DNA from 3 places in the Halobacillus amylolyticus genome. Region 1 is predicted to be linked to each of the others. Evidence: riboswitches for the same ligand, from Rfam matches in the RefSeq annotation. Region 1 holds a riboswitch; each other region holds the start of a gene.
The links. A riboswitch is a leader RNA that binds a small molecule or an ion and turns the genes downstream of it on or off. The one in region 1 is predicted to bind thiamine pyrophosphate.
Positions count from the first base shown of each region.

Region 2: it holds a riboswitch for thiamine pyrophosphate, as region 1 does, so the genes downstream of both, MUO15_RS09950 (3-oxoacyl-ACP reductase) here and MUO15_RS12520 (thiazole synthase) in region 1, are expected to answer to the same signal.
Region 3: it holds a riboswitch for thiamine pyrophosphate, as region 1 does, so the genes downstream of both, MUO15_RS15780 (Ykof family thiamine-binding protein) here and MUO15_RS12520 (thiazole synthase) in region 1, are expected to answer to the same signal.

Region 1 covers NZ_CP095075.1:2,430,882-2,435,146, forward strand. The annotation lists gene thiH (2-iminoacetate synthase ThiH) at 7-1,110, opposite strand; gene MUO15_RS12520 (thiazole synthase) at 1,097-1,894, opposite strand; TPP riboswitch at 1,983-2,086, opposite strand; gene MUO15_RS12525 (SDR family NAD(P)-dependent oxidoreductase) at 2,159-2,869, opposite strand; gene MUO15_RS12530 (RDD family protein) at 3,081-3,491, shown strand; gene MUO15_RS12535 (cell wall hydrolase) at 3,543-4,121, opposite strand.
Region 2 covers NZ_CP095075.1:1,918,121-1,922,385, forward strand. The annotation lists gene MUO15_RS09945 (bifunctional metallophosphatase/5'-nucleotidase) at 1-1,098, shown strand, start outside; gene MUO15_RS09950 (3-oxoacyl-ACP reductase) at 1,284-2,045, opposite strand; TPP riboswitch at 2,182-2,287, opposite strand; gene MUO15_RS09955 (S8 family peptidase) at 2,737-4,191, opposite strand.
Region 3 covers NZ_CP095075.1:3,069,176-3,073,440, forward strand. The annotation lists gene MUO15_RS15765 (NADP-dependent oxidoreductase) at 1-173, opposite strand, end outside; gene MUO15_RS15770 (GNAT family N-acetyltransferase) at 272-1,018, shown strand; gene MUO15_RS15775 (DUF4037 domain-containing protein) at 1,293-2,066, shown strand; TPP riboswitch at 2,124-2,227, shown strand; gene MUO15_RS15780 (Ykof family thiamine-binding protein) at 2,319-2,921, shown strand; gene MUO15_RS15785 (ECF transporter S component) at 2,923-3,507, shown strand; gene MUO15_RS15790 (ABC transporter ATP-binding protein) at 3,504-4,265, shown strand, end outside.

The DNA of each region.
Region 1 (4,265 bases):
TCCATTTTAAACGATTTGCCAATCTTTCATAACTGGTTGATAGCCTTTTTCATGAAGCAATTGGCGAATCTTCTTTACTGAACGTTCATCAGAAATTTCAAATTGGCTTTGTGTATTTTCCAGTTGGGCATAGCCGCCTACTTCAGTTGAGGAAGCGGCAGACATTTTCGTCACTCCAAGCGGGATCAGTTGATCACGTAATTGAGGAGTTTCACGAGTTGACAATATAATTCCTGCCCGTGGGAGGAATAACCTAAGGGCGAGCATAGCTTGAACCATATTTTGATCCGTTACATGAATTTCAGGTTGAAAACTTCCTGCATTCGGCTGTATTCTCGGAAACGAAACGCCAATTTCCGCATCTAAGTATTTGTCTTGGAGGTAACTTCCGTGTAAACCAGTGAGATAACTTTCTTTGCGCCAATCTTCAAGACCAAGCAAAGCTCCGATCGTAACAGATCTCATCCCAGCCTGACACCCTCGCTCAGGTGTATCCAAGCGATACTTGTAAAACCGCTTCGGTCCCTTCGTATGAAGATCACGATAAATTTTTTCGTCGTATGTTTCCTGAAAAACCGTCAGCGTATCAATTCCGCTCGCCACCAAGGCTTCATAATCCTCGAGGTCCATCGGCTGAACCTCGAGTCCTACTGATGAAAAATACTTTCTGAGAACCTTCATGATTTTTGTTAAGTAATCAACAGATGAATGCACACGGGATTCCCCCGAAAGGATGATAATTTGTTCAATTCCTTTCGTGGATATCGCCTGAGCTTCTTCCTCCACTTCTTCCATTGTTAAACGCCTTCTAGGAAAAACGTTCTCTACACTAAAGCTGCAATACTTACATGTGTTAACACAGTAATCGGAGACATAAAGCGGCTGAAATAGCTGCATGGTATAGCCAAAGTGCTGCACTGTGAGCTGGTGTGCCTTCTGAGCCATTTCTTCTATGTAACCTTCTGCAGCGGGCGACAATAGAGTGAAATAATCCTGATCAGTTAGAGAATCTTTTTGTAAAACTTTCTCGACATCCCTTGCCGTCACCTCATCAAATAATGAACTAAACGGCTGATCTTTCAACTTTTCATACACGTTATAGAAACTCATTATTAACCCCTCCTGTTGAAGTTAAAAATCCCGTTAGCGGTGAGGAGGCTTTTGCCTGAAAAGACGATTGCCCGGGTCCTGAAATGTAAGCCATTCTCCCTGCTCTAACCGCCATATCAAAAGCCTTCGCCATAGCCACAGGGTCCTTCGCTGTTGCAATCGCTGTATTCACAAGGACAGCATCCGAGCCCATTTCCATCGCTTCCGCTGCCTCAGAAGGTTTGCCAATCCCTGCATCTACGACAATGGGAACATCGATTTCATCAATCATAATCCGGATCATTTCCTTCATCCGAATACCCCGGTTCGAACCAATTGGAGATCCCAGCGGCATGATCGCTGCAGCCCCGGCCTCTTCCATGCGTTTCGCTGCCATTAAGTCAGGACTCATATAAGCCAGGACAACAAATCCTTCGTCTACCAAGATTTTCGTGGCTTTAATCGTCTCCTCATTATCGGGAAGAAGGTATTTTTGATCGGAAATGACCTCAATCTTGACCCAGTTTCCCATTCCGCTAGCCTTTCCAAGTCGTGCAATCCGCACCGCTTCTTCAGCCGTCCTCGCCCCTGAGGTATTCGGCATTAACGTTGCCTGCTTTGGAATATCATTAACGATATGCTTGCCAGACCCATCTAGATCCACCCGCCTAATCGCAACCGTAACAACCTGTGAATGAGACTGTTCAATCGCATCCCGCATTACACTATGGTCAGCAAATTTCCCTGTTCCTGTAAACAAACGACTTTCAAGCTCTATCCCCGCGATGACTAACGGATCTCTCATAACATCTCCCCCTCGTTAAGTTTCCATTAAAAAAAGCTCACCCGCGTTATGGGTGAGCTTCGATTTACCTTATGCAATACACGTTTACATTCAGCCTCGAAAGCTTCCCTACGCTGGTTCTAACCAAGTCAGGTTCAAAGGGTCGGAAATGTTTTCCTCTCAGCCACATGCATGGCACCCCTAGCTCTTTTCTTGTTCAATTATTGAAAACCTTTTCTTAAGGATAGCAAAACTCTTCCAGTTTGTGAACCAGTTTTTTCTTGTTCACCTCATCACACTTCCCCCAGAAATCTTCATAGACTCTCCAATGATATTCCCAGCTGTCTCAGATAATAAAAACACAATCGTATTCGCTACTTCTTCAGCAGTAGAAATCCGCCCCGAAGGAATCCCTTCTTCTGCAACCTTCAATTGCTCTTCAAAACTACGATTGTTCCGTTCGCCTTTGGAGCGAATCGACTCCCGCCCCATTTCTGTATCCACATAGCCAGGGCAAACTGCATTAACCCGAATATTGTGCTCAATCGCCTCAATTGCAAGCGACTGAGTAAACCCAGTCACCGCAAATTTCGAAGCACTATAGGCGATGTTCGCATGCGTCCCGCGCAAGCCTGATAAAGAGGATAGATTTACGATTGCCCCCTCGCTCTGAGGCTTCATCTTCTCATAAGCAAGCTGTGTCAGTAACACTGTAGAAAAATAGTTCAGCTCCATTACGTTACGAAGCTCGTCTTCCGTTAGATTGTCGAGTGTGCCTCCCCCGACCACCCCGGCTGAGTTGACAAGTCCAGTAATAGCTCCATTTGTCTGGATTGCCTCATCCACCAAATATCTCCGGCTTTCCTCGTCATTAAGTTCGGCGGTGTGAACATATACTTCTACAGAGTCATTCAACTTTTCACATTCCTTTTTAAGGTTGTTCAGCTTTTCCTCCCTTCGTCCCGTTATCGTTACGTTGGCTCCTGATCGCACCACAGCTTTTGTCGTTTCATAACCGATGCCCCGGTAGCTCCGGTAATTAGGATATGTCTGTCCTTAAGAGCTTCATTTGAAAAAATACTACTCATTCGATTTGACCTCCTTTTTATCTATGTCTTTCCATAACCTTTCTATTTATAACTGAAACCATTGCATACATTAACATGGCTACGTACAATAGTCTTATGTGACTAGAAAGGAAGATTTTATGTATCGTTCAGTAGGTTTTTGGAAACGTCTCGTAGCAGGTATTTTAGATTCTATTATTGTGATGCTCCCAATTTCCCTATTAGGAATGCTTTTATTTGGATGGGAGTTCGACAGCCCTTATTCTAACTGGATTACCCTCCCCTACTCTTTGTTCCTTCCAGTTTTATGGAAGGGGTATATTGTCGGTAAAAGAATTATGGGAATACGTATTATAAAGGTTAATGGGAATAACGTCGGAGTCGGAACGATGTTCATGCGTTTGATCGTAGGCGGACTCGTGTATGCCTTAACATTAGGAATTGGCCTCATTGTCAGTGCCTTTATGGTCGGAATCAGGGAAGACAACCGCTCTATTCATGACTTTATAGCTGGAACTTATGTTACAGAGGCAAAACCAGGCGAAGTATAAAATAAGGTAACAAAAAAAGCGAGCACATCAATGTGCTCGCTTTCTATAAAACTATCTTAGAAAAACATGATCGCCGATAACTGTTGTTACTTCTTGATCACTCAAAAACTCACTAGTCGCTTTATCAGGATTATAGAAAAACAGTGACTCACGATCATATCCCTGATAATCCAATGCCTCTTCAACAGCACGTTTAGATTCTTCACTTGCAGGCTGATTAATTGTACCATTCATTACAGGAGAGAACTGGTACCCATCATAAATCACACCATATATAGAATCAGGATACTTATCACTAGACACCCTGTTTAAAACAACCGTAGCGACCGCAACTTTACCAGCATAGCTTTCTCCTTTAGCTTCTGCTTCTACTAATCTAGCAAGCAGATCTTCTTCAGATTCACTAGGCAGAACAGGCAGTTCCAACTGCTCGTCTGGATAAATTTCATTCCTCTCCATGTTGTTCATTTCTTTAAGCTGCTGAACAGGAATTCCGTAATGATTGGCAATTTTATATAAAGACTCACCTTTTTGAACGGTATGAGTGCTGCTGTGTGCGAAAACTTGGCTTGTAAACGTCAATGAACAGGCGATTGCGACAGACACAATCATCATTCGTTTTACTATCATGATTTACCTCCTTGATGTTTAATCTTTTTACAAGGTAACACATGTATTTACAGGTTATCACTATTAATTATTTCCATTGTTTCCATGTAGGTGGGTAAATTGTTAGACCGACCAGCCTGCTCATTCATCCTTTCACTCATCACC
Region 2 (4,265 bases), 510 kb from region 1:
TATAAGATAGGGATTATCGGATTTGCAACACCACAAACACCTCAGACGACATTATCCACGCATGTAGAGGGCTTGAAGTTTCCAACGCCTGCCCCAATTGCTGAGGAACTTGCGGCTGAACTTGAAGCAAAAGGTGCCGACATGGTAATGGTAACCTCTCACCTTCCTGGCTGGCATGAGGAAGAAACAGATAAAATTATGGGTGAACTGGCACAACTGGCAAACTCATCTGAAGGCGGACTGGATGCCCTTGTCGGTGGTCACTCCCACGAACGAGTAGCTAGGCATGTGAATGGGATTCCGGTTGTAGAAGCTGACCGTTATACAAACGCGATTGGCCACATTCAGTTGTTTGTCGATCCTGAATCAGAGGAAATCTATGATTCTGAAATCGACATGCTAGAAACATATGAGCACCTAGCTGGTGAAGATGAAAGCGTTCGCGAGATTGTAGACTACTATAAGCAACAAGTAGAAGAAGTAAAGAGCGAGGTCGTTTCCACTACAGAAGGGCCGCTGACTCGTGAACGCAAGTACGGCGACCTTGGTGTCAGCCAGCTTGGAAATATGATTACTGATGCAATGCGTGAACGTGCAAATGCAGACATTGCCTTCCAAAACAGTGGCGGTATCCGCACAGATATTAATGCAGGTGAGATTACGTACGGTGAAGTATTTGAAGTGCTTCCTTTTGACAACTATAACGTAACAGCAGAAATGACTGGGCAGCAGCTTAAGGAAATCTTAGAAGGGCCAGCTCCCGATGATTGGAACTTTATGAAGATTCAGTTTTCAGGAATGAATGTTGTCTATGATCCTTCACAGTCTGATGGAGAGCGCGTGACTTCCATTAAGTTGACTGATGGCACACCTGTTTATACGAATGGTGAATTTTCTGATCAGACGTTTACGGTTGTGACGAACAACTTCCTTTCTACAGGTGAAGGTGATGGTTATACGACCTTTGGTGAAGTGGAATGGGCATCGCATCCTGACTTTCAGCGTGAATTGTTTGCTGATTACTTGCGAGAGATGCAAGCGAGTGGGGAGACGATTGTTCCAGCTGAAGCGTTTGATGGTCGTTTAATTCAAGAGTAATACGAAATAGTTAAGCCAGCAGAATGTGGGGATTCTGCTGGCTTTTTTTACGATCATAATCTAATAATCATCTTCTGTTTTTCATACCATAACTTTAGTTAGGGCGTTATAAATTGACCAACTCGTCACTAGTTCCAAACGCTTTAATAGCTTGGCTACAGACATCGCACCGTAGTTTTAAGAAATTAATCCATAACCAATCCACCATCAACGACTAAGTTTTGCCCCGTAACTGCACGACTCCATGGTGATGCAAAAAATAAGGTTGCATCAGCTAGTTCCTCAGGGGTTGTCACTTGTTTTAACGGCGTATTTTCACTAATCATCTCGAACACTTCATCAGGAGTCGATGCACTTGCATCCGTTTTTTGCAATAACCCGCCCGAAACCATATTCACCGTAATACCATGAGCTCCCACGTCACGAGCCATGTTTCTAGTAAAACCGAGTAATGCCGCTTTGCTTGTATTATAGTCATGATAAGGAACAACAGGGTTTTGAAATAGGTTGGTACCGATGTTAATGATTCTTCCAAATTTCAGGGCGCACATTCCTTCATAAGCTGCTTGTATTGTGTGTAATGCTGCTTTTACACTCCCTTCTAATTGCATTTGGTACTCTTCCCAAGTTACGGTTTCTGCTGTATTCCGGTTAGCGGCATCAAACTTAAAATTAACCAGGGCATTGTTGATGACTGTTGTAACGGCTTGGCCAAAATGCATTTCAGCTTGATCAAACATTGCTTGAACTTGTTCTTTGTCGAGAATATCTGCCTGAACCGCCAAAGCACGGTCACCAATACTTTCAACGACTTCCTGCGCTTTCTTTTCACTTTGATTATAGTTAACAATAACCCTTGCTCCCTCACGTCCGAAAGCTTTGGCAATTTCTGCTCCCAATCCCCTGCTTGCCCCAGTTATCAATACAATTTGATCTTTAATTTCCACTGTTATATTTCTCCTCTCAGTATTCAAAAAATCCCCCATCAATTTCTCAAGTGTGGAAATACTTCCTGAAATGAAACAAATAAAAAACAGCACCACATAAAAGTGATCCTGTTATACCAATTAATCAACATGATTAACGCTAACATCATCACTTCCCTTCGCTGGTATTAACCAAATCAGGTTCAGAGGGTCAAAGAAATGTCATTTCCTTTCTCAGCCAAATGGCTCCCCTAGTGAATATTATTCTTATATTATTTTCTAGAGTTTAACACACAAAGTTAGCCTTGTCTTGTAACATTTAAAATTGGATGTCCATTTGTCAGGGTGGATTCTTGAAATAGATGTAAATGGGATATTTTTCACCTTTTAACGAATACTCTAAGTAAGAAGATAGGAGGTTTTTATATGAAAAATGACTACAAGTTAGCAACTCTTTCAGAGACTGAACGAGAAAAATTAGAAAACCTTGAAAAGGAATTTGGAAAAGTACTCATTGCTTGGGAAGGAAAAAGGTAACCAACCTCCGTATCCCTCACGGCGGTATTTTGTTTCCAGCTTCCTACTAAGCTGGAAACCTTGTCTTTAGCTAACCGAACGACCTTCATCGCTCGGGACTTGAATCCTATAGCTTCGACCCATGCCGGCTACAAAAATAAAACCGTCTCGGGCTTGTCTCGAGACGGTTGGTATATTATCTTAGAGACTTATGTTTTGGACCCTTCTGAGCCTTACTGTCTGTCAATGCAAACGCACTATCTACGGCCGCGTAAGCATTCACATAGCCAGTGCCGACTTCCCACGCTTCATATCCTGGCATGTTCGTAGTAGTTTCTGTCAAGATTTCAAATACTTCGTCAGGGGACAGCGTCGGATTGGCTTCAAGCATCAACATGACTATACCTGCAACGTGTGGCGTAGCCATGGATGTTCCACTTAACGTAGTATAATACGGCAGAAAAGCAGTGGGTATATTTTCTACGTCGGTAGTCGTATTAAGTACTCCTACCGGTGACAGAGTTCTGGTTGACACGATGTTTAAACCTGGAGCTGTTAGGTCAGGCCGGTTGAAATACGTATAGGTTTCACCTTCGATAGTAAACGTGCCGCTTTCACCTTTCACACCGCGGGAAGAAAAATCAGCAAGCTCATTTTCAAAGGTACCTGCTGCCACAGAAATTACCCAAGGCGCGAGAGAATACGGATTCATCGTATCTGCCCCAGGACCAGCATTACCGGCGGCAAATGTCACAACCATTCCCCGTTCATACGCCGCTTTACTAGCAACATTGACTGGACCATTCGGATCGAATTCACCTGATGAACCCCAAGAATTTGTAATAACGCGAATGTCAAATTCCGCCTGATGGGTTAAAGCGTAGTCAAATCCGCCAATAGCATCAAGAATAAAGAGAGCACCGCCGGAACCATAGCCGACTAAATCAGCACCCGGGGCAACACCTTCGTATTTTCCGTTAGACATTTGTCCTGTTCCACCCACAGTACCAGCAACATGTGTCCCATGCCCGGAATTTGTATCCGTGTTCACAACGCCCTCTTGATACGTCACAGGGCCAATATCGCTATAGGCATGTAAGTTAATGGAGCTAAGTACGTTTTCAACCAGATGGGAACCATATTCCAAGTCTGCATGTGTGCCGTCAACCCCGCTATCATGAACAAGAACGGAACCCCCTTCTCCGGTAACAGGAAGACCTTCGTTCCTTTTTGTCATTTGATCATCCGTACGAACCTGATCAACTCCTGTAAGTTCTGTGGCCTTCTCGTTAAAGTAAGACAGCTTTCTGTTCAAGTAGAGAGAACGAACTCCTTCTGCTTGTGCTAATTTATCAATCTGACTTTCTGTTGCTAAGACACCGGCAACTGGAAGGGCCTTCATGGTAACCCCTTCCGTCAATCCAATCTTTTCGAGTAAAGCAACATTTTGAGTAGTTGGGGCTCCTTCACCTTCAAAAGTGACCACCACTTCAAACGGCCCTGTCTCCGTTTCTAATGCTTTATTTAGGTGGGGATCGATAGAAACGTTTACACCTGTTTCAGCATTCACACCTAATCCACTTGGAAAAAGTGAAACAAGTAAGGTCAAGATTGCAGCCAATGATAAAACAATACTTGCTCTTTTCTTCATGTTTGTGAGTCTCCTCCTTTTTATTAATCTTCTAAAATCCTTTTCCGCACTATACTAACACAAAATTTAAAATT
Region 3 (4,265 bases), 640 kb from region 1:
ATGCGTCCCCTCATATAAGGATCAACCGATACATATAACAACTCGACTAACAATTCGCCTTCTTGAGGCTGCAGCGATTCAGCCTCAATGATACTTAGATGCTCATGAGTCGGGACAGTTTTTGGCCTTTTAATTAATTGAATTTCTCGATTCAAACTCCTCACTCCTTCCATTATTTACATTTCCTATTGTATCGCATCTATGGATCCAGATGAAAAAGAAACGGCTGGACGTTAGAATATAAAATGAGTACATGGCAAGGAGGGCAATTATGGAAGAATGTGATTTTGATAAGGCCAAGCTTTATGAAAAAGTGAAATTTGTGGAGGGGGAGAACTTTACTACAGTTGAAGAAACGAAGCATTTATCACAAGAGGAGTTTCTTCAACTGATAGAGTATTTAGGTAAAGATGAACGTTTGAAAAAAGCAGGAACCCTTTCCATTCTAGTTCAATCACCCCATCATATTGATAAAATAGATAGAGAACTAATCGATGCCGGATTTATGCTGCATGATGTGACTGTTACTGTGAAAAGGGATCTATCAAATCTGAGCCTGGCGGAAACAGGGGCTTATAGATTTGTTACCATGAAACCGGGGATGGAGGACACATTCAAAGATATATGGTCTCAAGCTATAACAGGCTCGTTGAATGCGCAGTCAAATTTGACGATGGATGACCGACTAAAAAGTGTAGAAAAAGAGCTTGGCCCTAATTTTAGGCGTACATGTCTAATTGCATATGAAGGAGAACAGCCCATTGGTGTAGTCATGCCCCATATTGAACCTGGTACGATAGCAGAGGGTAGATTATTTTACTTTGGGCTTATCCCTGAAGCACGTGGAAAAGGGAAGAGTAAGACATTGCACCGCCAAGCATTAACTATATTGCGTCAAGAGTTTGAAGCGACCTATTATATCGGTTCTACCAGCTATCAAAACACCCCGATGTTAAAGGTGTTTGCCCACAATGGTTGTGTGGAGATCGATCGGAGTAAAGTGTTTAGTAGGTCTTAGTAAAAAACCCCCTGAAATGGTAATAAGTCTTATTTGCAAAATTATCAAACAATTTATCGCTTCATTCTCTGATTTTTGGTAAAGTTAAGGAAATCATTTTTTTACTTATGGAAAAGATATTGAAAGGTGAAACAGATTGGCATGTGTAGGATCAACAGTTATTAGGGAGTAGTTAGTTCACATGTATGAAAGGGCTTTCTGACTAATCAATCGTGTTGTCTCTTATTCCATTTATCAAAAGTCAGTTTAAAGAACAGGCGGTGGTTGATAGACTATGGATTTAAAAACATTAGCAACAAAAGTGGCAAACGTATATGAACAAAATTCTAAAGTAGAAGCTGTTTATATCGCAGGATCTGTTGCGAGAGGCTGGGAGGATTATTATTCCGATGTAGAACTAAATGTGTTGTGGTCCGAGGGGCCGACAGATCAAGATCGTCTTTCTGTTATTGAACAGGTGGATGGGCAACTGATGGATTTCTACGCTTATGAAGATGAAGAATGGTCAGAAACATTTCAAGTGAATGATGTTAAATTTGAAATAAGCGGTTTTTTAACGGAGACCATTCGGAAGGTCGTCCAACGTGTAACGAAAGAGTTTGATATCGATCTAGATAGTCAATGCCTGATCGCTTCGATTCATTATGGAGAAACTGTGTCAGGTACAGAGCTAATGGATGGGTTGAAGGCCAAAGTTCAAGTGTATCCTGATCAATTGGGTCATGCGATGATTGATGCTCACTCTGTTCTTGGAAACAGATGGAAAAACCGTCAAGCTTTAATTGAGCGGGAAGACTGGCTGATGCTCTACACCGTTATGACTTCTGTCCAGCATAACATGATGGGGGTATTATTTGGACTCAACTGCATGTATGTCAATCATCCGGCATTCAAATGGCAGCGGCAAACGTTAAACCTAATGAATATTAAGCCGGAAAATATTATTGAGCGACTGGAAAGTGTATTTTTATCCAGTCCAAAACAAGGACTAGATGAGCTTGAGAGTATTGTGCAGGAAATGGACGAACTCGTTAAGGAAAAAGAATAAGCTTTACAAAACAGAAACCTTCCATTACGATGAAATTGTACAAAACTGCATATAGTTAACGAACACTAGGGGAGCTGCGGACGCGGCTGAGAGGAAATGGATTCCGACCCTTATAACCCGAACTAGATAATACTAGCGTGGGGAAGTGGAGTCGATCGTAGAATAGCAATGGTATACACATATACTTACGTTCGTAACTGCATTCCCTCGGGGATGCAGTTTTTTTGTATTTAATAAAAGGAGGAAGAAATCATGAGTCAAGGTTGTGGATCAACAAATCGTATTACAGGAAGTTCATTTTCAATTTATCCGATGACCGATCTTTTTGTCGAGATTATTAAGTCATCACTTAACGAGGTCGACACTTCTAAGGTATGGATAAAGACAGACGACGTGACAACAACGGTTAGAGGACAAATGACACATGTGTTTGATGTAACCAGAGCAATGTTTTTACAGGCGGCAAAAATGGGAGAACATGTTGTTTTCCAATCAACCTATTCAATTGGCTGTCCCGGAGATTCAGCAGGGGATGTCTATATGGCAGAGGATGGCGTCCCGTTGAACGGATCGCAAAGTAAGCGGATCGGTCAGGATGTTGCAGCTAAGTTTTCACTTTACCCAATGGGTGGCGGGGACTACATGGATGTAATTTATAGTCAAATTGAAGAGATGAAGAAGCAAGGAGTCGAGGTGAACGAAGCCCATTACTCTACACGTTTAGATGGGGATGGAAATAAGGTTTTTAACGGCCTTGAGCAGGTGTTTGAGCAAACAGAGAAGCAAGGGTCCGCACATACGGTTATGACGGTTACAATGTCTGCAAACAGTCCGTCAACAAAAGGAGGAGAGTAGATTGAGCCTTAAAAATTGGAAGTTAAAAGAAATTGTTGTCATGTCAGTGCTTTCCGTTGTATTTGCAGTTGTTTATTTAGCTTTTCTACCAGTTGGAAAGCTGCTAGCCGGTCTATTTGGGCCAATTGGCTATGACCTAATCTTCGGAATTTGGTTTATCGTCTCTATCATAGCTGCCTATATTATACGAAAAAAGGGAGCGGCCTTTTTATCGGAAACCATTGCGGCAACAGTTGAAATGCTGCTTGGAAATGCCATGGGACCGATCTTAATTTTAACAGGTATCATCCAGGGTCTAGGAGCAGAAGCAGCTTTTTCGATAACAAAGTATAAAACGTATAACCTGCCTGTATTAATGTTAGCTGGTGCGGGAGCGGCTCTATTCAGTTTCGTCTGGGGATACTTTCGCTCAGGGTACGCCGCCTTTGGGACTGGTTACGTGATCAGTATGCTCGTTGTCCGCATAATTAGTGGTGCCCTCATCTCTGGCTTGTTAGGGAAGACTATAAGTGACGCACTGGCAAAAACGGGCGTGCTGACAGGCTTTGCATTAGGAAAAGAACAACGAAGGAAGAAGGCCGCATGAAATTAATAGAAGTGAATCAACTGCATATTCGATTTGAGGACGAAGAGAACGATGTCTTGTCAAATGTGAGTTTCTCAATGGATAAAGGGGAAAGACTTCTTTTGTTAGGGCCGAGCGGATGTGGGAAAAGTACGTTGACATATGGGCTGAGTGGCATTCATCCTCGTGAGTTGGACGGGACAATGACAGGTGATATTCAGTTTAGAGGACATCCTGTAAAAAACTATTCCCCAGGGGAAATGAGTCAGCATGCCGGTGTTGTTTTTCAAGATCCAGACAGTCAATTTTGTATGATAACGGTCGAGGATGAAGTGGCGTTCGGCCTAGAAAATATGGGTACACCTGTTGAAAAAATATCTGGTCTGATTGATCAAGCTTTGCTTCTAGTTGGTTTAGAAGGTGTAAAGCTGAGGGCGATAAGCACGTTATCTGGTGGGCAGAAGCAAAAACTTGCTTTGGCCTGTGTGCTTGCCATGGAGCCCGAGCTGTTAATTCTTGATGAACCAACCGCTAATCTTGATCCGAAAGCTACCCGTGATTTTATTGAAACGATCGAAAAGCTCCAAAAGGATAAGGGGTTTGCGCTGATCGTTATCGAACATCAACTGGATGGCTGGGTTTCTTTTATCGAACGGGGTCTGATGATGAATCGAAGTGGAAGCATTTTTTATGACGGGCCGATCAGACAAGGGATCTCCATCCATAGACATACATTGCAGGAGCAAGGGATTTGGATGCCAGCCATCACTGAATATGTT